DNA from 2 places in the Bradyrhizobium sp. USDA 4452 genome. Region 2 is predicted to be linked to the other one. Evidence: riboswitches for the same ligand, from Rfam matches in the RefSeq annotation. Region 2 holds a riboswitch; the other holds the start of a gene.
The links. A riboswitch is a leader RNA that binds a small molecule or an ion and turns the genes downstream of it on or off. The one in region 2 is predicted to bind glycine.
Positions count from the first base shown of each region.

Region 1: another riboswitch for glycine. It lies ahead of gcvT (glycine cleavage system aminomethyltransferase GcvT); the one in region 2 lies ahead of ACVISU_RS37110 (D-amino acid dehydrogenase).

Region 1 is NZ_JBSSGK010000001.1:7,706,565-7,721,530, forward strand. It holds gene recA (recombinase RecA) at 1-235, shown strand, start outside; gene ACVISU_RS36305 (acyl-CoA thioesterase) at 395-832, opposite strand; gene gcvP (aminomethyl-transferring glycine dehydrogenase) at 1,005-3,878, opposite strand; gene gcvH (glycine cleavage system protein GcvH) at 3,901-4,266, opposite strand; gene gcvT (glycine cleavage system aminomethyltransferase GcvT) at 4,287-5,432, opposite strand; glycine riboswitch at 5,575-5,663, opposite strand; gene alaS (alanine--tRNA ligase) at 5,867-8,554, shown strand; gene ACVISU_RS36330 (cyclic nucleotide-gated ion channel) at 8,566-9,816, shown strand; gene ACVISU_RS36335 (DUF3455 domain-containing protein) at 9,911-10,411, opposite strand; gene ACVISU_RS36340 (NADP-dependent isocitrate dehydrogenase) at 10,448-11,662, opposite strand; gene ACVISU_RS36345 (alpha/beta hydrolase family protein) at 11,789-13,516, opposite strand; gene ACVISU_RS36350 (TrmJ/YjtD family RNA methyltransferase) at 13,818-14,966, shown strand, end outside.
Region 2 is NZ_JBSSGK010000001.1:7,861,713-7,876,678, reverse strand. It holds gene ACVISU_RS37150 (FAD-dependent monooxygenase) at 1-56, shown strand, start outside; gene ACVISU_RS37145 (hypothetical protein) at 79-513, opposite strand; tRNA gene ACVISU_RS37140 (tRNA-Leu) at 739-825, shown strand; gene ACVISU_RS37135 (phospholipase D-like domain-containing protein) at 847-2,751, opposite strand; gene ACVISU_RS37130 (PilZ domain-containing protein) at 2,947-3,234, opposite strand; gene ACVISU_RS37125 (hypothetical protein) at 3,516-3,830, shown strand; gene ACVISU_RS37120 (ABC transporter substrate-binding protein) at 3,913-5,532, opposite strand; gene ACVISU_RS37115 (M20/M25/M40 family metallo-hydrolase) at 5,802-6,932, shown strand; glycine riboswitch at 7,025-7,130, shown strand; glycine riboswitch at 7,134-7,247, shown strand; gene ACVISU_RS37110 (D-amino acid dehydrogenase) at 7,316-8,623, shown strand; gene ACVISU_RS37105 (hypothetical protein) at 8,750-8,947, shown strand; gene ACVISU_RS37100 (ArgE/DapE family deacylase) at 8,944-10,242, shown strand; gene ACVISU_RS37095 (ABC transporter permease) at 10,506-11,447, shown strand; gene ACVISU_RS37090 (ABC transporter permease) at 11,451-12,338, shown strand; gene ACVISU_RS37085 (ABC transporter ATP-binding protein) at 12,335-13,999, shown strand; gene ACVISU_RS37080 (M81 family metallopeptidase) at 14,275-14,966, shown strand, end outside.

The DNA of each region.
Region 1 (14,966 bases), 160 kb from region 2:
CCTCGACCTCGGCGTCAAGGCCGGCATCGTCGAGAAGTCCGGCGCCTGGTTCTCCTATGACAGCCAGCGGCTCGGCCAGGGGCGCGAGAATTCGAAGGCGTTCCTGAAGGCGAATCCCGACATCACCGCCAAGATCGAGGCGGCGATCCGGCAAAACTCCGGCCTGATCTCCGAGCAGATCCTCGCCGGTACGCCCGAGCGCGACGCCGAGGGCGAAGAGCCCGCCGACGAGTAAGCCTGAGGCATGATCCGGAAAAGAGCGAAGCAATTTTCCGGAAAGATCATGCTCAAGCGATCAAATCATTTCGCTGCAAGCGGGCGCTGAGGACGTTGAGTTGCCGACGTCTTCGGCGCCTGTTTGGTTTTGCGCGGCGTTGAAACCGATATCTGGCGCTTACCCGCGCGCCAGCGCCTTTTCCCGGTTCGCGACCAGCGCGCGCAAGTCTTCCGTCACGGCGACCGATTGATGCGTCTTCTGGTCGGTCGCGACCCAGATGATCTCGCCGGTGGCGCGCAGGTCCTCGGAGCCCTTGGCGAAGATCGCGAGCGCAAGCACGATCGAGGAGCGGCCGATCCTGGCGACGCGGACGCAGACCTCGATGTCCTCATCGAACCGGATCGGCGCCTTGTATTCGACGACCGACTTCACGGTGTGAAAGTCGATGCCGGTCCGCGCCACCTCGCCGAGATAGTCGTAGCCGAGCGCGCGGAAATACTCTGTTATCGCGGTGTCGAAATAGGTCAGGTAGTGCGCGTTGAACACCACGGCCTGTGCGTCGACCTCGGAATAGCGGACGCGAAACGGGAAGTGGAACCAGAATTCCTCGCGCATGTTTCCTCCTGCCGCAGGCAGCCTCTGTTTGTCGCGCGATCAGTGGCTGTCGATTGCAGTCTCTTATGACGTGATGTGCAGTGATGGGCTTCGCGGAGTTTATCATCGGGCCGCGCTTTGCGCGGACCCGTTGGCTCCACCCATCCTACACCAACCTTGATCGTCGCCCGCGCTATTCCGCCGCCTGCGCATAATCCTCGATCGGCGGGCACGAGCACACCAGATTGCGATCGCCATAGACGTTGTCGACGCGGCCGACCGGGCTCCAGTATTTGTCGGAGCGCGACACGCCCGCAGGGAAGCAGCCCTCGGCGCGGGTGTAGGCCCGGTTCCAGGCGTCGTCGGCGATGTCGTGGACGGTGTGCGGCGCGTGGCGCAGCGGCGAGGCTTCGATGGTCCAGCGGCCGTTCTCGACCTCCGCGATCTCGCCGCGGATCGCGATCATGGCATCGCAGAAGCGGTCGATCTCGAATTTCGATTCGGATTCCGTCGGTTCGATCATCAGCGTGCCCGCCACCGGGAAGCTCATGGTCGGCGCATGGAAGCCGTAGTCGATCAGTCGCTTGGCGATGTCGTCCACGGTGACGCCGCTGGTCGTCTTCAGCGCCCGCGGGTCGACGATGCATTCATGCGCGACGCGGCCGCGCTCGTTGCGATACAGCACCGGGAAGTGCGGCTGCAGCCGTGCGGCGATGTAGTTCGCATTGAGGATCGCGATCTCGGTGGCGCGCGTCAGGCCTTCGCCGCCCATCATCAGGATGTAGATGTAGGAGATGGTCAGGATCGACGCCGAGCCGAACGGCGCGGCCGAGACCGGGCCGATGGCGTGCGCCGTCGCGCCGTCGGTTGCGGGATGGCCGGGTAGATAAGGCGCAAGATGCGCCTTCACGCCGATCGGTCCCATGCCGGGGCCGCCGCCGCCGTGCGGGATGCAGAACGTCTTGTGCAGGTTGAGATGGCTGACATCGGCACCGTAATCGCCGGGCCGCGACAGCCCGACCTGCGCATTCATGTTGGCGCCGTCGAGATAGACCTGTCCGCCATGCGCATGCACGATGTCGCAGATCTCGCGGATGTGCTCCTCGAACACGCCGTGGGTCGACGGGTAGGTGATCATCACGGCGGCGAGGTTGGCCGAATGCTTCTCCGCCTTGGCACGGAGATCGTTGACGTCGACGTCGCCGCGCGCATCGCAGGCGACAACCACGACGTCCATGCCGACCATCGCGGCCGAGGCCGGGTTGGTGCCGTGCGCGGAGGAGGGGATCAGGCAGACCTTGCGGTGCGGCTCGCCGCGGGCGAGATGGTAGCCGCGGATCGCAAGCAGCCCGGCATATTCGCCCTGCGCGCCGGAGTTCGGCTGCAGCGAGACCGCGTCATAGCCGGTGATGTCGCACAGCCACTGCTCGAGCCGCTTGAACAGCGCGTGATAACCCTTGGCCTGATCCGCCGGCGCGAACGGATGCAGATTGCCGAACGCCGGCCAGGTCAGCGGGATCATCTCGGTGGTGGCGTTGAGCTTCATCGTGCAGGAGCCGAGCGGGATCATCGCGCGGTCGAGCGCGAGGTCGCGATCCGAGAGCTTGCGCATGTAGCGCAGCAGCTCGGTCTCCGAGCGGTGGGTGTTGAAAACCGGGTGGGTGAGGAAGGCGCTGGTGCGCCGCAGCTCCTTCGGCAGCGCCTCGCGCGCCGCCGCCTCGATCTCGGCAAAGCTGAGCTTGCCGCCGAACACGCGCCACACCGCCTCGACGGTCTCCGGCGTGGTGGTCTCGTCGAGCGCGATGCCGAGCGTGGTCGCCCCGATACGCAGATTGATCCGCTCCGCCTGCGCGCGGGTGACGATCTCGATCAGCTTGGCGCCGGCCTCGACCGTCACGGTGTCGAAGAACGCTTCGCTGGTCGGCGCAAAGCCGAGCTTGCGCAGGCCGGCGGCGAGCACGGTGGCGCGGCGATGCACGCCGCGTGCGATGTGGATCAGGCCTTCGGGGCCGTGATAGACAGCATACATCGAAGCGATTACGGCGAGCAGCACCTGCGCGGTGCAGATGTTGGAGGTCGCCTTTTCACGACGGATATGTTGCTCGCGGGTCTGCAGCGCCAGGCGATAGGCCGGTGCACCGCGCGAATCCACCGAGAGGCCGACGATGCGGCCGGGCAGCGAGCGCTTCAGCGTGTCACGCACCGCCATGTAGGCGGCATGTGGTCCACCATAACCCATCGGCACGCCGAATCGCTGCGCCGAGCCGATTGCGATGTCGGCGCCGAGCTCGCCGGGCGAGGTCAGCAGGGCCAGCGACAGCAGGTCCGCAGCGACGATCGCCAGCGCACCCTTGGCGCGCAGCGCTGCGATCGCCGGCCGGAGGTCGCGCACCGCGCCCGTGGTGCCGGGATATTGCAGCAGCGCGCCGAGCACATCGGCCTTGTCGAGCTCGGTCAGGGGATCGCCGACGACCAGCGCCCAGCCGAGCGGCGCGGCGCGCGTGCGCATCACCGCGAGCGTCTGCGGATGCACCTCCTTGTCGACGAAGAACACCTTCGCCTTTACCTGCGAATGGCGCTCGGCGAGCGCCATTGCCTCTGCGGCCGCGGTCGCCTCGTCGAGCAGCGAGGCGTTGGCGACGTCGAGCCCGGTGAGATCGCAGATCATGGTCTGGAAGTTGAACAGGGCTTCGAGCCGGCCCTGGCTGATCTCCGGCTGATACGGCGTATAGGCGGTGTACCAGGCCGGGTTCTCCAGGATGTTGCGCTGGATCACCGCGGGCAGGATGGTGCCGGAATAGCCCTGGCCGATCAGCGAGGTGAACACCTGGTTCTGCGCGGCGAGCTCGCCCATATGCGCGAGCGCCTCGGTCTCGCTCAGCGCGCGGCCGAGCTCGAGCGGCGCCTTCTGGAGGATCGACGCCGGCAGCGTCTCGTTCATCAGCGCCTGCAGGCTCGCGGCGCCGACCGTTTCCAGCATCGCGTTGACGTCGCGCGGTGAGGGTCCGATGTGGCGGCGGACGAAATCGGTGGCGGGTTCGTTGATCGGCTTGAAGGGCGCGTTCATGGCGAAATCCTTGGGATGATCCTCAGGCGGTGTGCGCGGCGTAGGCGGCCTCGTCCATCAGGCCGCCGAGTTCGCCCTTGTCGGCAATCTTCAGCTTGAAGAACCAGGCCTTGCCGCCGGCATCCGAATTGACCAGCGCGGGATCGGCCGTCAGCGCCTCGTTGACCTCGATCACTTCGCCGGTGATCGGCGCGTAGACGTCGGAGGCGGCCTTGACGGATTCGACGACCGCGGCGGCCTCGGCCTTCTTCAGGCTGCGGCCGACCTTGGGCAGTTCGACGAACACGACGTCGCCGAGCTGCGACTGCGCGTAATCGGTGATCCCGATCGTGGCGACGTCGCCCTCGATGCGGAGCCATTCGTGGTCGGACGTGTACAGCGTCGTCATGGGGATCGATCCTTCAGCGTTTAGCGTTTGTAGGTGTTGGGGACGAAGGGCGTGGCGGTGACCTTGAGCGGCAGCCGCTGGCCGCGCACTTCGGCGAAAACCGTGGTGTCGAGCGCGGAGAGCGATGTCGGCAGATAACCCATCGCAACCGGCGCATTGAGGCTCGGGCCGAAGCCGCCCGAGGTCACCTTGCCGATCGGCTCGGTCGAGGCCGGATCGGCGAACAGCATGGCGCCTTCCCGCACCGGCGCGCGGCCGTCGGGCTTCAACCCGACGCGGCGGCGGGCAGCGCCTTGTGCAAATTGTGCGAGAATCTTGTCGGCGCCCGGAAAACCGCCGGCGCGGGCGCCGCCGCTGCGGCGAACCTTCTGTACCGACCATTCCAGCGCGCCTTCGACCGGGGTCGTCGTGGTGTCGATGTCGTGGCCGTAGAGGCAAAGCCCGGCCTCGAGCCGCAGGCTGTCGCGCGCGCCGAGCCCGATCGGCAGCACGTCGGGATTGTCCAGCAGCGCGGTGGCCAGGGCTTCCGCCTTGTCGGCGGGCACGGAAATCTCAAAACCGTCCTCGCCGGTGTAGCCTGAGCGCGAGACGAAGCAGTCGATGCCGGCGACAAGGCGGGGGCCGGCGTCCATGAATTTCATCGAACCGACATCCGGGCAAAGTTTCGCGAGCGCCGATTCGGCTTTCGGCCCCTGCAGCGCGATCAGCGCGCGGTCGGCCAGCGACACGATCTCGCAGGTGTCGGAGAGATGCGCGCGCAGATGCGCCTCGTCCTCTTCCTTGCATGCGGCGTTGACCACCAGGAAGAGGCGGTCGCCGAAATTCGCCACCATCAAATCGTCGAGCAGGCCGCCGTCATTGTTGGTGAATTGCGCGTAGCGCTGCCGTCCCGGCGCGATGCCGACGATGTCCTGCGGCACCAGTTTTTCCAGCGCGAGCGCGGCGTCGCCGACCTTGCCGGACTTGGCCCTCAGCACGAGCTGTCCCATGTGGGACACGTCGAACAGGCCGGCTTCCTTGCGGGTGTGCAGGTGCTCCTTGAGCACGCCGGCCGTGTATTGCACCGGCATGTCGTAGCCGGCGAACGGCACCATCTTGGCGCCGCGCGCCAGATGCAGCGCGTGCAGCGGGGTCTGCTTCAGCGGGGAAGTTTCGTGCGCAAGCATCACAGGGCCCTCGCAGTTCCCGCCGGGGACCCATTTCCCCTTGAGAAACCTGCAGAAAGCCCCATCTGTCGCTGTGCCTGAGAGTATTATCCCGTCGGCGGACGCAATCGGGGAGAACCCCAGCGCCTCTTTCCAGATGTCAGACGTCACGCGGTCCTTTTGCCTGAGAGTTTCCGGGGCGGTTGCTCCTTCGGCGCCGGCGGCAAGGCCGGTCTCTCCCGACGTGACGGGGTAACAGGTAGGTAGAAAACACGGCGCCGCCAAGACTGTCAACGCAGCTGCAACAACTATCCAATGGGCTTTGTGCTGCCGCGGCAACCCCATGATCCGCCTGCACAGTTTCTGGACACCGCAGCTGGCAATGTCTAAAAGCGTTCGGCCGGAAAATGACGCCTTTTTGCGGCTGGCCGGCCCCTTTTTCCGATTGGATGAACATGAGCAGCGTCAACGACATCAGGTCGACATTTCTGAACTTCTTCAAGGAGAACGGCCACGAGATCGTGGCCTCGTCGCCGCTGGTGCCGCGCAACGACCCGACCCTGATGTTCACCAATGCCGGCATGGTGCAGTTCAAGAACGTCTTCACCGGCGTCGAGAAGCGCAGCTATCAGCGCGCCACGACGTCGCAGAAATGCGTCCGCGCCGGCGGCAAGCATAACGACCTCGACAATGTCGGCTACACCGCGCGCCATCTCACCTTCTTCGAGATGCTCGGCAATTTCTCGTTCGGCGACTACTTCAAGGAGCGCGCGATCGAGCTCGCCTGGAACCTGATCACCAAGGATTTCGGGCTGAAGAAGGACAAGCTGCTCGTCACCGTCTACCACACCGACGACGAGGCGGCCGGCTACTGGAAGAAGATCGCCGGCTTCTCGGACGACCGCATCATCCGCATCCCGACCTCGGACAATTTCTGGGCGATGGGCGATACCGGCCCGTGCGGTCCGTGCTCCGAGATATTCATCGACCGCGGCGAGCACATCTGGGGCGGACCTCCCGGCAGCCCGGAGGAGGACGGCGATCGCTTCCTCGAGTTCTGGAATCTGGTGTTCATGCAGTACGAGCAGGTGACGAAGGAGGAGCGCGTGGCGCTGCCGCGTCCCTCGATCGACACCGGCATGGGCCTCGAGCGCATGGCCTGCATCCTGCAGGGTGTCGAGAGCGTGTTCGAGACCGATCTGTTCCGCCATCTGATCGATGCGGCTTCATCGGCGCTCGGCCATGGGCCGAACGCGCAGAACGTGGCATCGTACCGGGTGATCGCCGATCACCTGCGCTCCTCGGCGTTCCTGATCGCCGACGGCGTGCTGCCGTCGAACGAGGGCCGCGGCTATGTGTTGCGCCGGATCATGCGCCGCGCGATGCGCCACGCCCAGCTGCTGGGCGCGAGCGAGCCGCTGATGCATCGCTTGGTCTGGGCGCTGGTCCGCGAGATGGGGCAGGCCTATCCGGACCTGGTGCGCGCGGAGAAGTTGATCGAGGAGACGCTGCAGCTGGAGGAGACCCGCTTCCGCAAGACGCTGGTGCGGGGCCTGTCGATCCTCGACGAGAAGAGCGCCGGCCTCAAGAAGGGCGACATGTTCGACGGCGACACCGCCTTCACGCTGTACGACACCTATGGCTTCCCGCTGGACCTGACCCAGGACGCGTTGAAGTCGCGCGGCATCAGCGTCGACCAGGCCGCGTTCACCGACGCGATGAACCGCCAGCGCGAGAAGGCGCGTGCCTCCTGGGCGGGCTCCGGCGAAGCGGCCACCGAGACCATCTGGTTCCCGCTGCGCGAGAAGCTCGGCGCGACGGAGTTTTTGGGCTACGAGACCGAGAGCGCCGAAGGCGTGGTGACGGCGCTGGTCAAGGACGGTGCCGAGGTCGGCGGCCTCAAGGCCGGCGAGAGCGGCGCGATCGTGCTGAACCAGACGCCGTTCTATGCGGAGTCCGGCGGCCAGGTCGGCGACGTGGGCATCCTCACCGGCGAGGGCGTCAAGTTCCGCGTCACCGACATGCAGAAGAAGGCCGGCGACCTGTTCGTGCATGTCGGCACCGTGGAGCAGGGCACCTTGAGCGTCGGCACCGCGCTGCAGCTCGAGGTCGACCACGCGCGCCGGTCGGCGATCCGCGCCAACCACTCGGCGACGCATCTGCTGCACGAGGCGCTGCGCCAGGTGCTCGGCGACCATATCGCGCAGCGCGGCTCGCTGGTCGCGCCCGATCGCCTGCGTTTCGATTTCGTGCATCCGAAGCCGATCACCCCGGAAGAGCTCGCCCGGGTCGAGGACATCGCCAACGATGTCGTGCTCGAGAATGACGACGTCACGACCCGCATCATGGGGGTCGACGACGCCCGCGAGGCCGGTGCGCGCGCGCTGTTCGGCGAGAAATATGGCGACGAGGTTCGCGTCGTCTCGATGGGCAAGAGCGCCCGCGAGCACGGCCAGAACGCGCTCGGCTGGTCGGTCGAGCTCTGCGGCGGCACCCATGTCCGCCGCACCGGCGACATCGGCCTGATTTCGGTGACCAGCGAGAGCGCGGTCGCCTCCGGCGTTCGCCGCATCGAGGCGCTGACCGGCAATCACGCGCGCAAGCACGCCAATGACACCATGATGCTGGCGAAGACCGCGGCGGCCGAGCTGCGCACCACGATCGAGGACGTCCCGGCGCGCATCGCCGCGCTGATGGAGGAGCGCAAGAAGCTCGAGCGTGACCTGTCGGATGCCAGGAAGAAGCTCGCGATGGGCGGTGGCGGAGCGTCGTCGAACGGTGCGGCCTCCGGCGTGCGCGAGGTCGGCAACGTCAAGCTGCTCGCGCGCGCGGTCGAGGGTGTCGAGACCAAGGACCTGAAGAACCTGGTCGACGACGGCAAGAAGCAGATCGGCTCCGGCGTGGTCGCGATCGTCGGCGTCACCGAGGACGGCAAGGCCGGCATCGTGGTCGGCGTTACCGCCGATCTCACCTCGCGCTTCAACGCGGTCGAGCTGGTGCGCAAGGGCTCGGAGGTGCTCGGCGGCAAGGGCGGCGGCGGCCGGCCCGACATGGCGCAGGCCGGCGGCCCCGACGGCGCCAAGGCCGACGCGGCGCTGTCGGCGATCGAGCAGGCCATGACTCAGGCATCGGCTGGCGCCTGACGGAGAGGCTGATCGTGGCGACGGCTCCCGGGAGGCCCACGATCAGCGATCCCGGGTTGCGCGAGCGTCTCTACGAGCTGCTCGAGCAGGACCACCTGCCATATTCGGTCGGCTCGCGCTTCGTCCGGCTCGTTATCGCGATCATCACCGTCGATGTGCTGGCGGCGATCCTGGCATCGGTGCCGGAGATCGATGCCCAGTTCTGGTGGTTGTTCACGGCGATCGAGATCGCCGCCGTGATCGCCTTCGCACTGGAATACGCGGCGCGGCTCTGGAGCGTGGTCGGCCGCTCGCTGCGCGACATGACGCCGTCGCAGGCGCGGCTGGAATACGCCTGCTCGGCGCTCGGCGTGATCGACCTGCTCGCCTTCCTGCCGTCGGCGATCGCGCTTGCGGTCGGCGACAAGACCGCGCTGGTGCTGTTCGGCATGCTGCCGTTCCTGAAGCTGGTACGCTATTCGACCGCGATGCGCTCGCTGCTGGCGGCGATGCATGCCGAGCGGCGCACGCTGTTCGGCTGCGTCGTGATCCTGACCGGCGCGGTGTTGCTGTTCGCGTCGTTGCTCTATGCCATCGAGCACAAGGTGCAGCCGGACAAGTTCGGCACCATGCCGCAGGCAATGTGGTGGGCGATCGTGACGCTCGGCACCGTCGGGTACGGTGACGTCGTCCCGGTGACGTTGCTCGGCCGCATCGTCACCGTGGTCGCGATCGTGGTCGGCTTTGCGATGATCGCGCTGCCGGTCGCGATCATCTCGACCGCGTTCGCCGACGAGGTGCGGCGGCGCGACTTCGTGGTGACCTGGGGCATGCTGGCGCGGGTGCCGCTGTTCTCGCATCTTGGCGCGGCCGAGATCGCCGATATCATGCGGCTGTTGCGGTCGCAGACCATCGAGGCCGGCGAGATCCTGGTGCGGCGCGGCGATGCGGCGTCATCGATGTATTTCATCACCGCCGGTGAGGTCGAGATCGACCTGCCAAGCCAGCGGGTGCGGCTTGCCGACGGCACGTTCTTCGGCGAGATCGCGCTGCTGCGCCGGACCAGCCGATCCGGCACGGTGACGGCGATGCGCAAGACCAAGCTTTTGCTGCTCGATGCGCAGGACTTCCATGCCCTGATCGAGCGGATGCCGGCGCTTGCCGCGCATGTCCGGGAGACCGCCGAGGCGCGGCTTGCCGATCCGCTCGCGGCCGGTGGCGACCTTGCCGCCGGTGAAATCGCCCAAGCGCCGCACGAGACTGACGGCGGTATCCGCGATTAGAGCATGGTCCGGAAAAGTGTGAAGCGGTTTTCCGAAAAGATCACGCTCAAACAAGAAGCTAAAGCGCGATGACGATTCAACCCAATCTCATCGCCTAGTCGCGGCGCAGGAACACGTAGTCCGCCGAATACGCTGCGCCCTTCAATGCGCCGGCCTTGTCGCAGGCGCCGCTCAGCTCGCCGCCGGAGGTGTTGATCCGCTGCACAGTGGCGACGCTGGAGAAGAGGCCATTGCCGCGGTGGGAGATCACCTCGAGCTTCAGCCAGGGAATGTCGTTTGGCGTCGCGCCGGGCGCGCTGCCGGCATTGCGGGCGGTCACGGCGCTGCCATCGACATGTTCCCAGTTCGGCCCCGCATAATGCCGGCCGACCGTGCGGCCATCGGCGATCAGGGTGGCGACCGGCTCGCGGAACGACCAGGCGAGCTTGCCCTCGGTGACCGGCTTGCACTCGTAGACCTGGACGCCCTCGGCATGGGTGGTGAGGACCGCAGTCTCGTCGGGCGCCGCAATCGGCTCGGGCAGGGGATCGGCAGCGAGTGCCGCCGACCCGGTGAGCAGGAACGATGCGAACGCAACGGCTTTGACAAGGGCCATGATCACGCTCGCACCTGTTGTCCGGCTACGGCGGCCTCAGGCCGCCATCGCCTTCCCGAGATTGTCGGCGACCTTGTCGAGGAATCCGGTGGTCGAGAGCCAGCGCTGGTCGGCGCCGACCAGGAGCGCGAGGTCCTTGGTCATGTAGCCCTCTTCGACGGTCGAAACGCAGACCTTCTCCAGCGTGGTCGCGAACTTGGCGAGCTCCGGATTGTTGTCGAGCTTGGCGCGGTGGGCGAGGCCACGCGTCCAGGCGAAGATCGACGCGATCGAATTGGTCGAAGTCTCCTTGCCCTTCTGGTGCTCGCGGTAGTGGCGGGTCACCGTGCCGTGGGCGGCTTCGGCTTCGACCGTCTTGCCGTCCGGGGTGAGCAGCACCGAGGTCATCAGGCCGAGCGAGCCGTAACCCTGGGCCACGGTGTCGGACTGCACGTCGCCGTCATAGTTCTTGCAGGCCCAGACATAGCCGCCGGACCACTTCAGCGCCGAGGCCACCATGTCGTCGATCAGGCGGTGCTCGTAGGTCAGGCCCTTGGCGTCGAATTCCTTCTTGAACTCGCGGTCGAACACCTCCTGGAAGATGTCCTTGAAGCGGCCGTCATAGACCTTCAGGATCGTGTTCTTGGTCGACAGATAGACCGGGTAGTTGCGCATCAGGCCGTAGTTGAACGAGGCACGGGCGAAATCGACGATGGAGTCGTCGAGATTGTACATTTCCATCGCAACGCCCGGACCGGTCGTCTTGAACACTTCCTTCTCGATGACGGTGCCGTCCTCGCCGACGAATTTCAGCGTCAGCACGCCCTTGCCGGGGAACTTGATGTCGGTGGCGCGGTACTGGTCGCCGAAGGCGTGGCGGCCGATGATGATCGGCTTGGTCCAGCCGGGAACCAGGCGCGGCACGTTCTTGCAGATGATGGGCTCGCGGAAGATGCAGCCGCCGAGGATGTTGCGGATGGTGCCGTTCGGCGACTTCCACATTTCCTTGAGGCCGAACTCCTTCACCCGGGCCTCGTCCGGGGTGATGGTGGCGCATTTGACGCCGACGCCGACCTTCTTGATCGCGTTGGCGGCGTCGATGGTCACCTGGTCATTGGTCGCATCGCGGTATTCCATGCCGAGATCGAAATACAGCAGTTCGACATCCAGGAACGGGTTGATCAGCTTGTCCTTGATGTACTGCCAGATGATCCGGGTCATCTCGTCGCCATCGAGCTCGACGACGGGATTGGATACCTTGATTTTTGCCATGACGGAGAGGCCCTCTTGGGAACAGCGCGCTTTTGACCGCGGGATGGTGAAATACGCCTGCGCTATAGCACCGCCCGGACGCGGGCGGAAGCGGACCGGTTATGCACTTTAAGCCCATCTTTTCAGCTAAAATGGGACCTGAGTGGCCGTCCCCGCGACGATATACCAGGTCACGAACAGGCCGGCGATCAGGGCCCCCGGCAGACTCGATCCAGTCCGCCGCCAGGTGAAGGTCGCAATCACGGCCACGATCGCGAGCAGCGGCACGAACTGGATCGCGACGATGGTCGAGAGCGGCACGAAACCGGGGTCCGGGAGCGGGTTGAACAGCTTACCGGTCAGCCACATCGTGCCGTATTGCAGCACCAGCAACACGATGAAACCGAAGGTCAGCGCCAGGATGTTGGTGAGGTACAGCGCCCCGCGCGGCGCATCCATGGTCGAGAAATTCCGGTGCAGCACGTGCAGCGCCACCACGAAGAACGCCGTGAACGGAATCAGATAGATCAGGAAGATGAGGAATTGCTTCGCGCTCATCAACTTCAATGCGACGATCCAGAACCTGAAGTCGATCTTGAAGGCGAGGTCGGCGAGCCAGAGCGCGGCGTAACCCGCCGCAACCGAGATCAGCGCGATCACGACGGATTGACCGACGAGGCCGGCCCGGCTGGCCCGCTTCGGAGCGAACCGCATCAGGGCCAGCGTGATCAAGAGGTTGATGGTGGCCCAGACCAGGATCTGGTTGGTGATGCCCTGGGGCAGGAATGCGCTCGGGGTGACGAAGGTGCCGCCCAGCGCAAAAGCGGGGTAGTAGGTCAGCGCTGGGATGAAGGCGGACAGGATGAATGCCGTGGTCCAGCGCCGCCCGCTCGCGGCCTGATGCGGCGGCATGGTGCCGTCGGCGACCGCCGGCAGCCGCAGGCGGGAGAACATCGATGCCTCCAGCAGCCCGTCGAATGTTCCGATCACCAGCGCAACGAACCCGATGAGGGCGATGAGCGTGCCGATCTCCTTGCGGAACCAGATCTGGTCGCTGGCCGGGCGCGGGGTGCCGCCCTTCAATGTCTTGGCGAACCAGTCGAGGCTGTAGCCGATCGCCTCATGCGAGATGTGCTCGGCCGGATGGGTCATCGCCGGGGTGTACAGCACCCGCGCGGTGCCATTGGCCGGATCGCCGTAGACCTTGCCCGGCTCGACCGCGCCCTGCGTGCCGAACAGCGCCCAGAGTTTTGGGCTCGTGGTGACGTCGCGGGCGAGGTCGACGCCCCACATCAGCGTGGAGAACTCCTCGTACTGGGCGAACACCAGCGCGGTGTTGCGCGGCCAGCTCGTGGTGCCCTCGGCGGCGAATGGCTTGCCGGTGGAGGAGCCTTCGAGGACCATCGACTTGTAGTCGTTGGGCATGGCTGCGGCCGCTGCCAGCACGGTCCAGCCGCCCATCGAATGGCCCTCGAGCCCGATATTCTCCTTGTCGACGAAGGGCAGGCTGCGGAGATAGGCAAGCCCGTCAGGTCCGCCAAAGCCGTTGGCGAAGGAGGGCGGGTCGCTGTAGCCGTGGCCGGTCTGGTCGAGCGCCAGCACCACATAGCCGCGGCGCGCGAACTCGATGGCGAAGCCGTCCTGGGTCTCGCGCGAATTGATATAGCCGTGGACGGCGAGGATGCCGGGTGCCGGGATCTGCGGCGTCGCGTTCGGCGGGATGTAGAGCAGGGCGCTCATGGTGTTGCCCTTGGCGCCCTTGAACCTGACATCCTCGATCCGGATGCCGCCCGCGGTCTGCGTGAGGTAGGCGAGCAGGCCTCCCGCCACGATCAAGACCACGCCCACAATCGCCAGCGTCCATCTGCCCCGCATTGTCCCCCCAAGGTGTCTCGCCGTTCAACCGGCGTCTCAAGCGTGCCTTTACAGCTTCGCTTTGGTTGTGGTTGATAGCCTATCCGAAGGCCAAGCGCGCGCAAGCGGCAGTCCTCGCGCAGTGCGCCTGGGACTCCGATTGAGGATTCGCAAACGCGGCTAACCCTGTTATCTCCTTGGAGAAATGGTCGCGCGCAAAACCGGTGCAAAGCTGCTTGCGCCGTCCTGCATGAGAGTTTGAATCAGCCGCTTCGGAAGCTGATTCAAAATCTCCAGACGTTGAATCAGAAAGTGAACTGAGATGTCCGGCACCGACAAGACCAAGGCAGGGCACGACCTTGCCGGTCCCGTCGTCATCCTGGTCGAGCCGCAGCTTGGCGAGAACATCGGCATGGCCGCGCGCGCGATGGGCAACTTCGCGCTGACCCGAATGCGCATCGTCAATCCGCGTGACGGCTGGCCGAACATTGCCGCCCAGCGCGCCGCCGCCGGCGCCGACCACATCATTGGTTCGGTGGAACTGTTCGACACCGTCGAGCAGGCGATCGCCGATCTCACGCTGGTGTTCGCCACCACCGCGCGCGCCCACGACCAGGCCAAGCCGGTGGTCGGGCCGGAAGGCGCGGCGAACGAGATCGTCAGCCATGTCGCCTCCGGCGGCGGGGCCGGCATCCTGTTCGGACGGGAGCGCTCCGGCCTGACCAATGAGGAGGTCGCGCTCGCCAACCGCATCATCACCTTCCCGGTCAATCCGGGGTTCGCCTCGCTCAACCTGGCGCAGGCGGTGCTGCTGATGGGCTATGAGTGGTTCAAGCTTTCGACGGCGGGCGCGCTGCCGTTCGCGATGCCCGAACGGTCCGAGCCGGCTTCCCAGCACCAGATGCAGGCGTTCTTCGACAACCTCGTCGCCGAGCTCGACAAGGTCGAGTTCCTGCGACCGGCGGAGAAGCGCGACACCATGCTGGTGAACCTGCGCAACATCTTCACCCGGATGGACCCGACCAAGCAGGACATGCACACGCTCCATGGAGTCGTGATGGCGATCGCCGAGGGGCGCAAGGGGCCGGCCAAGGGCGGCGTGCTCGACGGCGCCCAGGCAACCCGGCTCCGGGCGCTGCTCGCCGAGCAGGGGCAGGGCGGTGCCGCCGCCGACAGCTCCAGCACGGTGCGCGGCCTCGCCCGGCTGCTCCGCCGCAATCCGACCGACGCCGAGCGGATCCTGTGGCAGGCGCTGACGCGGGACCGCCGCTTCGCCGGCCAGTTCAAGCGCCAGACCCCGGTCGGCCGCCACATCCCCGACTTCGTCTCCTTCGTGCACCGGCTCGCGATCGAGCTGGTCAATGCCGGCGAGAGCGACGCCATCGGCATCGACCGCGCCAAGCGCAGAGCCTGGCTCGAGGCGCGCGACTATCGGGTGATCGACATGCAGGTAGCCGATGTCGAGCGCGAC
Region 2 (14,966 bases):
TCGGTCCGCAGCGCATGCTGGCGCGGCAGGACTGGATCTACGACTGGCGCGCCTGAGAGACCAGTTCGAAGCGCGCGTTCAGTGAACGAGGCCTCGCGGCGCGCGCGGACCCTTCGCCCCCGGCGCAGGCGCTGCGGGTACGGCCGCCGCAGGCGCATCCGGCGGGCTCTCGTGGCATTTGTTGGTGCGCCAGGCCTGCTCCGCCAGCCTCTGCTGGGCGTGGATCGAGATCAGCTCGTTGCGATAGACCATCTCCGAGACCACGGTACCGCCGACGCCTGTCTCCGCCTTGGCCATCAGCTTTTCCTGAGCCTCTGCGCGGCTCGCGAGGCCCTTGCGCTCGGTCTCAAGCTGCTTGCAGTCATACAGATCGTACTTGGCGGGATCGGCGAAGGCCGAGGGCACGCTCTCGCCGATCTGTGCGCAGCCGGAAACTCCGGCAGCCGAGGCGAGCAGCGCAACCATGGCTGCCGCGCGCGACAGATTTGGGCGGCGTGGAAGACGAACAGACATTCAGCTTTCTTAGTCCCGACAGTGTTGAGATTGCCTAAAGCAGCCGCCGGTGTCCGGATTGAGGCTCAATCGCGGCGGCGCGCTGCTTATCCCAATGCCCGGCCGCGGAAGCAAATGGAATTGCAAACCACGCCTTAAGCCTTTGAAACCGCGCCCGTTAGCAGCGGATAATGACAATTCCACTCCGCCGGCAAACGCGCTAGTAATCGGCCCGCCTGGCGCAATGCGGACGTGGCGGAATTGGTAGACGCAAGGGACTTAAAATCCCTCGACGGCAACGTCATGTGGGTTCGAGTCCCACCGCCCGCACCAGGCGCGCTCGCGCGACCGCGACTATTTCTTGGCCTTGGCCTTCTTGGTTTTCTTGGCCTTTGCCTTTGCGGCCTTGGCCGGCTTCTTGGCCTTTACCTTCTTCGCCGATTTCTTGGCTGCCGTCTTTGCGGATTTCTTCGCTGCTTTTTTCGCAGCTTTCTTAGGCGCCCTCTTGACGGCTGTCTTCTTCGAAGCCCCACCAGCCGCGGCGGGCTGTCGCGCCGCGCCGCCGCCGCCTCCGCTGCGCGTCGGGCGTGGCGGCACCGGCTCCTCCATCCAGAAATCCAGCTCCTGCTCCTTGCCGCCGCCCGGCTTCCAGCCGTCGAGCGAGTAGATCTGATCCGGATTGCCGCCGCTGCCGAGATAGCCGCGCCAGGAATAATGGTCGTAGACGCCGTTGATATGCAGCGCATAGGCTTGGGCGAGCTGCTTGTTGCCGCGGATGATCACGAGGTTCTCGTCGTTCTTCTCGGAGGCCGCGACCGAGAAATTGTGCGATCCGGTGATGACGGCGCAATTGTCGGAGAACGGATCGACCACGATGGTCTTGGAGTGAACGATCGCGATCATCCCCGCGTTGCGGATCTGCTGAACGCTGAATTCGACGTCGGCCCAGGAGGGCTCGTTGGTCGCGTTCACGCCATGCGGCAGCTGCACGTCGTCGTGGAAGGATTGCTGCGGCGCGCCCGATTTCACCACCTGCCCGCCGACCGAAACGATGTTGCCGTTCTTGCTGGGCATCATGGTCGATACCACGCCGCGAACATAGATGTCGTTCTGCTGGGCGCGGTCCAGCAGGGCACTAAGCAGCGGCGATTGACCCGGCATGAACATCAGGAAGAGCGCGCCGTCCTTGGCGTTCTTGATCAGGTCCAGCACAGGTTTGAACTCCGCCTCGCCGTTGGTCGCGGCGAAGTAGACCGAAATGTTGGCGTCGCTGGTCGGAGTGGAATTCGACGCCTTGAGCGCGGGCGGCATGGCGTTGCCCGCAGCGACCAGCTTGCCCCACTGATCGAGATAGCGCTTGGCGATCACCGCATTCTCGATGATCAGCACGTTGTTGAGCTGCGTGCACAGCCCGGTGGTAGTCCAGTTGGTGCTGCCGGTCAGCACGCGGATCGCGTTGCCGTGCGCGTCGCTCTCGACCACGAACTTGTTGTGGACGCTGGGCGACGACCTGCCCGCATTCGACAGATCGCGATGCTTGACGGTCAGACCGGCGCCGCTGAGCTCGCCCGCGATGTTCGGCTTTGTCGCACTGCCGTTGCCGAGCAGGACATTGCCGCGGCTGCCGAACGGTTTCAGCGCGCCGACCAGCTCCTCGTCATTCATCTCGTAGATCGCAGCATGGACCTGGCTGCCGCGCAAATCGGCATCGTGCAGGAAGGCCAGGATCTCGTGCAGTGCATCGCCTGAAAGGTAGCGCCGCGCCTGGTTGGCCGGATCGGACAGGCCCTTGACGAAATTGCGCAGCGAGTCGTCGGACGTATCACCCTTCACGAAGCGGCTGACGATCTGGGACATCAGAGTGCCCCGGTTGAAATAGGCCGACAAGCCGCCGCCCGCATCGCCCGACGCGACCGCCGGCGTCGTCCAGGCCGACACCGAGGCGGCATCGGGCGTGAACGTCCCGTTCGCGCCGCTCTTCATCGCGGTGACGCGATAGGAGACGTTGTCGGTGTCGACGACGCTGTGATCGGTCCAAATGCAGCGCCGGAACGGCGATTGCGTCGAGGAGATGCCGGCGTCCGCGACCGGCTTCTCGCCGGGCTTCGGCGGAATGCGGTTGGACAGCACGATCGTCTGCTGCGTGATGTTGTTGCGCCGCTCGAGCTGGAATCCAACCCAGTCGTTGGACCAGGTGTCCGGCTGCCAGGCGATCAGGATATCATCGGCGTTCGCGTAGGCCTTGACATTGATGGTCATCACAATTTCCCCGAGGCTGGGTGGATCCACAGCAGCGAAACAATGGGCGCCACCCTTGCACGGTGAGAGCGTGCATGCTGGAGGGGCGTCCATATCGGCCCGTTGGACCATACCCCGGTAACCTTGGGTAGTTTGTGAAATAGACGACAACTGTTCGTGCAAATCGGCGCGACGCGGCCTGCCGGGGATGGAGCCCTAACCGAACGCCAGTCCCAGCCGCTTCTGCTTCTTCCACACGATGCGGCACGGCCACCGCTGGCCGTCGACGCCGAGGGTGAAGCAGTCGGGAAACCACAGCGGTGAGTTGACTTCGATGCAGGCGCCCTGAGGCGAGAGATTGCGGACCGTGCAGGCGATCGCTTCATTGCCGAACTCGATCGCTCCCGACTTGAGGACGCGGCGGCGTGCGCCGGCACGGCGCTGCTCGGTCGGCATTGGCTGTTGCGCATTGGCCGGCGTGGGCCTGCTATGGTCGTCGGCCATGGGCCTGTCGCGGTAGGTACACAAACTGGCGGCCAGATTACGACGCAATACTAACGGGAACCTTAAAACCGGCGTCAATCAATTTGGTATGCCAGTGCGCGCCGACCGGCTGGTCAGGTACTCACGGTATCTCGATGTTCGCATCACCACATCGTGTCTTCCGGCTGTGCTGCGGTTCACATGCCGCGATCGCCGAACGTGGTAGTCTTGAGGCGTTGGAAAGTTCTGGCCGCACATTTCGCGGCCCTCACATTTCGAAATCAATGAGTTGGAGATAGGCGATGACGATTGCGAACAGCAATCGGATTGCCGGTCGCAATCAGATTGTCGACGCGCCTGATCATGGCGCTTCTGTCCTCGAGCACGGCGACGACGCGGCTCACTGCAGCAACGGGCTCAACGCACAGAGATTCCGCGATGCGCCATCCCATGAGCGCGCGATCTACCGGCGCTGGATTCGCGGCGCGATCGTGCTGTGCGGATTGCTGGCGTTCGCCGCAGGCGCAATGGTCTGGGTCAACGGCGCCGGTGTCGGACAGACCCAGCTCTCGAGCCTGTCGAGCGCGGGCCGCGCCAAATCAGGCCATGCGAATTAGCGACCGCCGCCGCGGAGCGGCTGCGCGAAACGTAAACGGCCGGGACAAGTCCCGGCCGTTTGTATTGCGTGAAGCCTGAAGCCTACTCGGACTTGTCGATATTCCAGAAGATCGGCGTCGCCGGTCCGTCGAGCACACCGGTCAGCGACTTCCGCCATGCGCTCGGTCCCTGATACTGGCCGAGCGGGATGTAGATGACCTGCTCGTAGGCTTCCTTCTGGATATCGGCCGCGATCTTCTTCTGCTCGTCGAGCGAAGTCGCGCGGACGAACGCATCCTTCAGCTGTTCGATCTTGGCATCCTCGGCCCAGCCGAACCAGCCGCCATTCTTGCCCTGGCCGCCAATCGAGAGATTGGCGATCGGGTTGGAGACGTCGGCGCTGACCCAGTTGGTGAAGAACATGTTCCAGCCGCCCTCCTTCGGCGGCTTCTGGCTGGCGCGGCGGGTCACCACGGTCTGCCAGTCGGTCGCCTGCAGGTCGACCTTGAAGCCGGCGTCGCGCAGTTGCTGGGCGACGACAACCGGCTGCGCCTTGAGCGTGGTGACGTCGCCGGGCGCCATGATGACGATAGGCGTTCCATCATAGCCCGACTCGGCAAGCGCCTTCTTGGCCGCCGCCATGTCGCCGCCCTTCAACAACGTCTCTCCGCCGACATCGGTCGCGAACGGCGTATCGCAGATGAAGAAGGCGACGCAGGTCTTGTAATACTTGGGATTGCCGACCAGCGCGTCGAGCACCTGCTTCTGGTTGACCGCCAGCAGCGCCGCCTGACGAACCTTGATGTTGTCGAACGGCGGGTAGAGGAAGTTCATGCGGCCCAGCGTCTGGAAACCGGCTTTGTTTAGCGTCTCGATCTTGATGTCCTTGTCGGCTTCCAGGACCGATAGCGTGTCTAGCGACGGGTTCTCCAGGAAATCGATATCGCCTGACTGCAGCGCATTCAGCGCGGTCTGCGCGTCGGCCATCGTGACCCACTCGACGCGGTCGACCTTCACGACCTTGCCGCCTGCGGTCCAACTCGCCGGCTCCTTGCGCGGCACGTAATCCTTGTTCTTGACGTAGACCGCCTTCACGCCGGGCTGGAATTCAGCCTGCACGAACTTGAACGGACCCGAACCGATCTGTTCCGGAATCGGCTTGTCCGGCGGCGTCTCGGCCAGCCGTTTCGGCATCATGAAGGCGACGCGCGACGAAGGCTTGCCGATCGACTCCAGCACCAGGCCGTAGGGCTCCTTCAGCTTCAGCGTGATCGTCTTCGCATCGGTGGCTTCGATGCTCGCCGTGAAATCCATCAGCTTCTGGCCCATACCGTCGACCTTGGCCCAGCGCTTCAGCGAGGCCACGCAATCCTCGGCGGTCACCGGCCCGCCGTCATGCCACTTCAGGCCGTCGCGCAGCGTGAACGTGTAAGTGAGCTTGTCGTCCGAGACCTTCCAGTCCGCCATCTGCGGCTGAATCTTGAAGTTGGAATCGGTCGCGATCAGCGTGTCGTAGACCATGTAGCCGTGGTCACGCGTGATGTAGGCGGTGGTCAGGATCGGATCGATGACCCGCAGATCCGAATGCATCACCGCGGTGATGGTCTTGTCCGCGGCGATGGCCTGCGGCGCAAACGACAATTCCTGCGGTGCGAATGACAGCGCAAGCGCCGTCAACGCAGCCGCTAGCGTGCGGTGCTTCCAACGCGAGATAGGGAACATGCAATCTCTCCTGACGTGTAACTGGTCAAAGCCGGCTTATTCGTTATGCATGCGGTTCGTTATTTAGGCGAACTAACATGCTGTATGGCTTGTGAAATCGAGACTTGCATCAAGCGCAATGCGCGTCAATCGGTTTCCGGCAGGATCGAACGTATACGAACGAATGAACGGCGGGTGCAGCGCATTTGACTTTACAAAGTCGTCTTCGGAGCTTTTCGTAACGCACGCGAACGCGTATCGGCGCGAACAAACAACAAGAGAGAAAAGACATGAACCCCGCCAATCTTCCTTTTGATTCCGAAGCGATGCTGCAGGGGCTGCGCAGCTGGGTGGAATGCGAGAGCCCGACATGGGATGCGGCCGCGGTCGAGCGCATGCTCGATCTCGCCGCGCGCGAGATGGCGATCATGGGTGCGACGATCGAACGCATCGCCGGGCGTCAGGGGTTTGCCGGCTGCGTCCGCGCCCGTTTTCCCCATCCGAAACAAGGTCAGCCGGGCATCCTCATCGCCGGCCATCTGGACACCGTGCATCCGGTCGGCACCATCGAAAAGCTGGCATGGCGGCGCGAAGGCAACAAGTGCTTCGGGCCCGGCATCTTCGACATGAAGGGCGGCAACTATCTGTCGATCGAGGCGATCAGGCAGCTGGCACGCGCGTCCTTCACGACGCCGCTGCCGATCACGGTGCTGTTCACGCCCGATGAAGAGGTCGGCACGCCGTCGACGCGCGACATCATCGAGGCGGAAGCCGCACGCAACAAATACGTGCTGGTGCCGGAGCCCGGCCGGCCGAACAACGGTGTCGTCACCGGCCGCTACGCGATCGCGCGCTTCAATCTGGAAGCCACTGGCAAGCCGAGCCATGCCGGCGCGACGCTTTCGTCCGGCCGTTCCGCGATCCGCGAAATGGCCCGGCAGATCATCGCCATCGACGGCATGACCACCGAGGACTGCACCTTCTCGGTCGGCATCGTGCATGGCGGCCAATGGGTCAATTGCGTCGCAACGACCTGCACCGGCGAAGCGCTCAGCATGGCCAAGCGTCAGGCCGATCTCGACCGCGGCGTCGAGCGCATGCTGGCGCTGTCCGGCACGGCAAATGACGTGACATTCAAGGTGACGCGCGGCGTCACGCGCCCGGTGTGGGAGCCGGATGCCGGCACCATGGCGCTCTATGAAAAGGCGAAGCGTCTCGCCGCCGACATGGGCCTTGATTTGCCGCACGGCAGCGCCGGCGGTGGCTCCGACGGCAACTTCACCGGTGCGATGGGCATCCCTACCCTCGACGGCCTCGGCGTGCGCGGTGCCGACGCCCACACTTTGAACGAACATATCGAAGTCGACAGCCTCGCCGAGCGCGGCCGTCTGATGGCAGCGCTGCTCGCAACGCTCGACTAAGGCTGATTTGCACTGCACAACAGTTTGGCACAGCCGGATCGAAATTTAGCCTTGTTCAATTTTGAGGCTTCGCCTACGGTCCGGCCGTCCAACGCGATGATGCGGGAGAGACTGAAGCAATGGCATTCGTGCTTTTGCTTCAGCGCCGACGGAGCAACCGCCCCGGAAACTCTCAGGCAAAAGGACCGTTTCATCAGGACGATCTGGAGAGAGACGACTTGGCCGTACATCAAGGGCCATTCGTCCACCGAAGGGGATAGTTCGCCATCGGGCCCGCGCCCGATGCGGATCAAGCTCTCAGGTACCGTGACAGATGGGGCGTCGAAACAACCGGTTTCACCGGCGGTTCGGCGACTCTAACCCACGGGAGCCTGAAGACCACCATGCCTCACATCGCTATCATTGGCGCCGGCATCACCGGCGTGACGACGGCCTATGCCCTGCTGGAGCGCGGCTACCGGGTGACTGTCCTCGACAGACATCGCTACGCCGCGATGGAAACCTCGTTCGCCAACGGCGGACAGCTCTCCGCCAGCAACGCAGAAGTGTGGAACAGCGCAGCGACCATCCTCAAGGGGCTGCGCTGGATGCTCAGAAGCGACGCGCCGCTGCTGATGAATCCGAAGCCGAGCTGGCACAAATATTCCTGGATCGGCGAATTCGTCGGCAGCATCGGCCGCTATCGCAGCAACACCATCGAGACGACGCGGCTCGCAATCGAAGCGCGCAAGCACCTGTTCTCGATCGCCCAACGCGAGAACATCGCCTTCGATCTCGAACGCCGCGGCATCCTGCACGTCTATCACGACAAGGCCGGCTTCGAGGCTGGCCTGCGCGTCAACACGCTGCTGCAGCAAGGCGGGCTCGACCGCCGGCCGGTGACGGCGGACGAGATCCGCAGCATCGAGCCCGCGCTGCAGACGACCTGCTATGGCGGCTTCTTCACGCCGTCGGACGCGACCGGCGATATCCACAAGTTCACGCGCGGCCTCGCCGACGCCTGCATCCGCCGCGGCGCGAGCTTCGTCCATGAAGCCGACGTCGACAGCATCGCACGCGACGACGGCGGCTTCCGTATCGGCTGGAGCCAAGCCACTTCACACGATGCCGACAGCGCGACGCGACATGAGTTGCAGGCGGACGGCATCGTGATTTGCGCCGGCGTCGCGAGCCGCCACTTCGCCGGCCTGCTCAACGACCGCGTCAACGTCTATCCGGTGAAGGGTTATTCGATCACCGTGCAGCTCGATGCACCGCAAAGCCGGGACGCTGCGCCGACCGTCAGCCTGCTCGATGAAGCCGCGAAGATCGTCACCAGCCGGCTCGGCGCCGACCGTTTCCGCGTCGCCGGCACCGCCGAGTTCAACGGCTTCAACCGCGACATCCGCGCCGATCGCATCCAGCCGCTGGTCGATTGGGTGCGGCAGCATTTCCCCGGCATCGACACCTCGAAAGTCGTGCCGTGGGCCGGCCTGCGCCCGATGATGCCGAACATGATGCCGGTGGTTCGTGCCGGACGGATTCCGGGTGTGTTCTACAACACCGGCCACGGCCATCTCGGCTGGACGCTGTCGGCTGCGACGGCGCAGATGGTCGCAGGAGCGATCGATGACTGGCGCGACCTCGACACGCCCTCAATGGTGCCGTCGCAGGTCGATGCGACCAAGACCACCCGCGCAGCTTTCCCCTAATTATCCAACCGAAGAGGAAGAATATGTGCGTATTTGCGTGTGGCCAGGTTGGAATTCGCTGAGAAACACCGCATGACAAAGTCTAGCGTCACGATGGGGAAAAGCGCTTCAGCGCGGGAGGGGGCAATGCGCATTGGGGTAGCGGGCACGCATGGCATTGCGGTCCAACGCAGGAATCCCGACGGCAGCTGCGCCGGCGGCGATCTCTTCGGCGGACCGGTACGTAACCTCGCCTCCCGCACGCACACCAACTCGGTGCGCCGCATTTCCGAAACGATCAACGCTCAGGCCGCTGCGCTGGGCTCCACGAAAGGCGCGACATGACAACCGGGACGTTGACCAAGCCGGATCAGATTGCCGCAGAGCTGTGCGCGGCCGTCGATCGAAACTTCGACGATCAGGTCGCGTTCCTGTCGCGCATGGTGCAGTTCCGCAGCTTGCGCGGCCAGGAAGCGCCGCAACAGCATTGGCTGGCGGAGCAATTCGCAAAGCGCCGCTACGACGTAGATACGTTCAGCCTTGCCGACGTCAACCTGATGAGCCATCCGAAGGCTGCGCCGATGGACGGCATCGACCTTGCCGGATCGCAGCAGGTCGTTGCGACGCTCAACAGCAAAGGCAGCGGACGCAGCCTGATCCTGCAAGGTCATATCGACGTGGTGCCGGAGGGACCCGCCGACCTTTGGGAGCAGCCGCCGTTCTCGGGCGCCGTGCGAGACGGCTGGATGTTCGGGCGTGGCGCGCAGGACATGAAAGCCGGCGTCTCGGCGATGATCTTTGCGCTCGACGCTTTCAGAGACGCCGGGTACGCCCCGGGCGGGCGCGTCCATCTGCAGACCGTGACCGAAGAAGAGAGCACCGGCAACGGCGCGCTGTCGACCTTGATGCGCGGCTATCGCGCCGACGCCTGCCTCATTCCTGAGCCGACTGGACACACGCTCACGCGCGCCCAGGTCGGCGCCGTCTGGTTTCGCCTGCGCGTTCGCGGCACGCCGGTGCACGTCGCCTATTCCGAGGCCGGCACCAGCGCTATCCTGTCGGCGATGCATCTGGTGCGCGCGTTCCAGGATTACACCAAGGCGCTCAATGCCCGGGCGCTCGACAACAGCTGGTTCCGCAGCGTCAAGAATCCGATCAAGTTCAACGTCGGGATCATCAAGGGCGGCGACTGGGCGAGTTCGACCGCGGCGTGGTGTGAACTGGATTGCCGGCTCGGCCTGTTGCCCGGCGAGACGCCGCAGCAGGCGATGCGCGGCATCGAGGAATGCCTGGCCGAGGCGCACAAGGCCGACGACTTCCTGTCCGACAATCCGGCCGAGCTCGTGTGGAGTGGTTTTCAGGCAGACGCGGCGGTGTGCGAGCCTGGCAGCGAAGCGGAAGCAGCGCTGTCGGCAGCCCATCAATCCATCTTCCAGGCTCCGATGCAGGAGCGCCTGTCGACAGCCGTCAACGACACTCGCTACTATTGCGTCGATTACGGCATCCCTGCCCTTTGCTATGGTCCTTACGGTGTCGGCCCACATGCGTTCAACGAACGTGTCGAGCTCGACAGCCTTCGCAAGACAACCAAGAGCATCGCGCTGTTCGTCGCCAATTGGTGCGGCGTGATGCGAGCGTGAATGAACTTGTCGTTTCAGGTCGGTGGCACACGACGGCAAGTGCAATTCGAAATAGCAGCTTCAAACCAAGGGAGGCCTCCAACGGCCCGAACCGCGCCTTGATATAACGTCGCCATTGGCACAGTATTTGCCTGCAAATTCATCACGTTCGCGCTGGCTTTGAGACAAGACGCAGAAGCGCATGAGACACATCACGGGGACACCATGAGTATGATGCGGCCCAGCCTTCGCTTCGCACCATCTGACGGCAGGAGATAGCAGCGATGCTCGGCTATCTGATCCGCCGCATCCTCGCCGCCGTTCCCGTGATGGGCGTGGTGGCCCTGTTCGTGTTCCTGTTGCTGCGGCTGACGCCGGGCGATCCGGCCGCCATTCTTGCCGGCGACAATGCAACGCCTGAACAGCTCGATCGCATCCGCACCTCGCTTGGTCTGAACGAGCCGATCTACATCCAGTTCTACACCTGGATCGCAAAGCTGCTGCACGGCGACCTCGGCGTCTCCCTGATCTCGAACAAGCCGATCCTCGAGATGATCGGCCCGCGCCTCGAGCCGTCGATCTCGGTCGCGCTCGCCACCATCGTCCTTTCGATCCTGGTCGCGGTGCCGCTCGGCGTGATCGCGGCGTGGAAGCACGGCACCTGGATCGACCGCTGCGTGATGGGACTTTCGGTGCTCGGCTTCTCGGTGCCGGTGTTCGTGATCGGCTATGTGCTGATCCAGGTCTTTGCGATCGATCTGCGCTGGGTACCGGTGCAGGGCTTCAAGAGCATCTCCGCCGGCTTCGGTCCGTTCTTCGAGCGCATCATCCTGCCGACCTGCACGCTCTCCTTCATCTATGTCGCGCTGATCGCGCGCATGACGCGGGCCTCGATGCTCGACGTGCTGGGTGAGGATTTCGTACGCACGGCGCGCGCCAAGGGCATCGGCGAGACCGGCGTGCTGCTGCGCCATGCGCTGCGCAACGCCGCGGTCCCGGTCATCACCGTGATCGGTTCCGGTTTCGCGCTGCTGATCTCGGGCGTCGTCGTCACCGAGAGCGTGTTCAACCTGCCCGGCACCGGCCGCCTCACCGTCGATGCGGTGCTGGCGCGCGACTATCCGGTGATCCAGGCCATGATCCTCCTGACATCGGGTATCTATGTCGCGGTCAATCTGTTGATCGACCTCGCCTACACCCTGCTCGATCCTCGTATCCGGTACTGAGCAATGGCGATCGAAACCCTTCCCGAATCCACCATCCCCGTCACCCGGCCGTTCCGCGTCAAGTTCGGCTTCCTCACTTCGACGCCGATCATCGCGGTTGCGACGATCTGCCTTGCGCTGATCATCCTGATGGCGATCTTCGCGCCGCTCCTTGCGCCGCATGATCCACTCTTGCTGACGCCGGCGCAACGACTGAAGCCGGCGAGCGCGCAATACCTGCTCGGCACCGACGCCTATGGACGCGACCTGTTGTCGCGCATCATCTACGGCGCACGGATCTCGCTCGTAATCGGGCTCGGCTCCGCTGTCTTCTCGATCGTCGTCGGCCTCCTGATCGGCCTCGTCGCCGGCTTCTTCCGCTGGGTCGATGCGGTGATGATGCGCGTGATGGATGGCTTGATGGCGATCCCCGCCATCCTGCTCGCGATCGCCGTGGTGTCGCTGTCCGGCGCCAGCATCTGGACCGTGATGGTCGCGATCACCATCCCCGAGATCCCGCGCGTGGCGCGGTTGGTGCGCTCGGTGGTGCTGACCGCGCGCGAGGAGCCCTATGTCGAGGCCGCGATCTCGCTCGGCTCCAGCCTGCCAAAGATCATGTGGCGGCATCTGATGCCGAACACCATCGCGCCGCTGATCGTGCAAGGCACCTATGTCTGCGCATCGGCGATCCTGACCGAGGCGATCCTGTCGTTCCTCGGCGCCGGCATCTCGCCGGAGACACCGACCTGGGGCAACATCATGGCCGAGGGCCGCGCCTTCTTCCAGGTCAAGCCGTCGCTGATCTTCTGGCCGGGGCTGCTGCTCTCGATCGCCATTCTCAGCATCAATCTGATCGGCGACGCCGCGCGCGACGCGCTCGATCCCCGCATAAAACAGCGTGAGGGCAAGTGACCAATACCAACTCTTCCAACGTCGTCCTCGACATCAACAACCTCATCGTCGGCCTCGGCCGCAAGGCGGACGCGCATCGGATCATCGACGACCTGTCGCTGCAGGTGTGCGAGGGCGAGACGCTGTGCCTGGTCGGCGAAAGCGGCTCGGGCAAGTCGGTGACCTCGCTCACCACGATGGGCCTGTTGCAGAAGGGCACGCTGGTGCCGTCGGGTGGGAGCGTCAAGCTGGTCGGCGAGGAACTGCTGACCGCGACCGACCGGCGCTTGAGGCAACTGCGCGCGACGCGGATGGCGATGATCTTCCAGGAGCCGATGACCGCGCTCAATCCGGTGGTGCCGGTCGGCCGCCAGATCGACGAGGTGCTGCGTGCCCATACCGATCTCGACTCCCGTGCGCGGCGTCAGAAGATCCTGGCAATGATGGAGCATGTGCGGCTGCCCGATGTGGAGCGCATCTTCTCCTCCTACCCGCACCGTCTGTCCGGCGGCCAGCGCCAGCGCATCATGATCGCGATGGCGCTGGTGCTGGAACCGAAGCTCCTGATCGCGGACGAACCGACCACCGCGCTCGACGTCACCACCCAGAAGCAGATCCTGACGCTGATCCGCGACCTGCAGCGCGACCACGGCACGGCCGTTTTGTTCATCACTCATGACATGGGTGTCGTGGCCGAGATCGCCGACCGAGTCGCCGTGATGCGGCACGGCCGGCTGGTCGAAGCCGGACCGCTGCAGGACGTGCTGCGCAATCCGAAGATGGAATACACCCGCAACCTGTTGTCCTCGGTGCCGAGCCTCGTGCCGCGCCCGCCGCGCCCGGAGACCAAGGAGCCGGTTGTGCTGGAAGCCAACGAGCTCAGCAAGGTCTACCGGGAGCGCTCGCTGTACGGCAAGGCCCGCGAGGTCGCCGCCGCCAGCAACGTCACGCTCACCTTGCGCAAGGGCCGCACGCTCGGCATCGTCGGCGAAAGCGGTTCCGGCAAGTCGACGGTGGCGCGCTGCATCGTCCGTCTGATCGATCCGACCTCGGGCGGGGTGCGGCTCGCCGGCCGCGAGATCTCCGACCTGTCGCGCCGGTTGTTGCAGCCGCATCGCCAGAAGATCCAGATCATCTTCCAGGACCCGTATCGCTCGCTCAATCCGCGCGTCACCGTCGGCGAGAGCATCGCGGAAGGCCCGATCAATTACGGCATGCCGCGCAAGGATGCGTTGGCGCGCGCCCGCGAGCTGCTCGAGCTCGTCCATCTGCCGCCCGACGCGATCTCGCGCTATCCGCACCAGTTCTCCGGCGGTCAGCGCCAGCGCATCGCGATCGCGCGCGCGCTGGCGCTCGATCCCGACGTGCTGGTGGCGGATGAGGCAGTGTCCGCGCTCGACGTCTCGGTGCAGGCGCAGGTTCTCAATCTGCTCGACGAGATCCAGCGCCGGCTCGGCATCGCGCTGTTGTTCATCACGCATGATTTGCGCGTCGCCGCACAGATCTGCGACGACGTCGCCGTGATGCAGCGTGGCCGCGTCGTGGAACAGGGACCGGCGGCCGAGGTGCTGACCAATCCGCAACAGGCCTATACCCGGGCGCTGCTCGAGGCTGCCCCTGGGCGCGGCTGGGATTTTGCGAATTTCCGTCCCGTTTCGGAAAGCGCTCTGGCCACGGCCTAAGTCTTTAGCCGTAGCCTCGGCCGCTGCCGCGGTCTCTGCCTTGATCGCAGGCTTTGGCCTGCCTTGGGCCTTTACGCCCATAGGGCATGCAAATCCGGAAGTGCTCGACGGCTTGCGCTTGGCGCGACGACACGCTTAACGTCGCGCGCTAGAGCGTGAGCCGGAGGGCAGACACTGGCCTCCCCGAAAGTTCGCGCTCAAACCAACGAAACGAGATCGTGGCGCGCACCGTTCCGATCGCACCACGATCGAAGAAACGTACCGAGACCAACTTGATGACCCGCATTGCCGTTGGCGGCTTCCTGCACGAGACCAACACCTTCGCACCGACGAAGGCAACTTATGACGACTTCGTGCATGGCGGCGGCTGGCCGTCGATGACGCACGGCGCCGACGTGCTCAAGGTCATGCGCAAGATCAATGCCGGCCTCGCCGGATTCGTCGAGGCCGCGGAAGCCAATGGCTGGGAGCTCGCCCCGACGGTCGCGGCCGGCGCAACTCCGTCGGCCCATGTGACGAAAGATGCCTTCGAGCGCATCGTGACGGAGATTGTCGACGGCATTGCCGCGGCGGGGCCGATCGATGGCGTCTATCTCGACCTGCACGGCGCCATGGTGACCGAGCACCTCGACGACGGCGAAGGTGAAATCCTTGCCCGCGTCCGCAAGGTGATCGGTCCGGATGTGCCGCTGGTCGCGAGCCTCGACCTGCACGCGAATGTCTCGCCCGAAATGATCGCGCATGCCGATGCGCTGATCGCCTACCGCACCTATCCGCATGTCGACATGGCCGACACCGGCCGCGCCTGCGCCAGGCACCTGGCCCTGCTGCTCAAGTCCGGGCAGCGCCTCGCCAAGGCATTCCGCCAAGTGCCGTTCCTGATCCCGATCAGCTGGCAATGCACCAACGACCAGCCGGCCAGGGGCATCTATCAAAAGGTCGTCGCGCTGCAGAGCGAGGCGGTGCC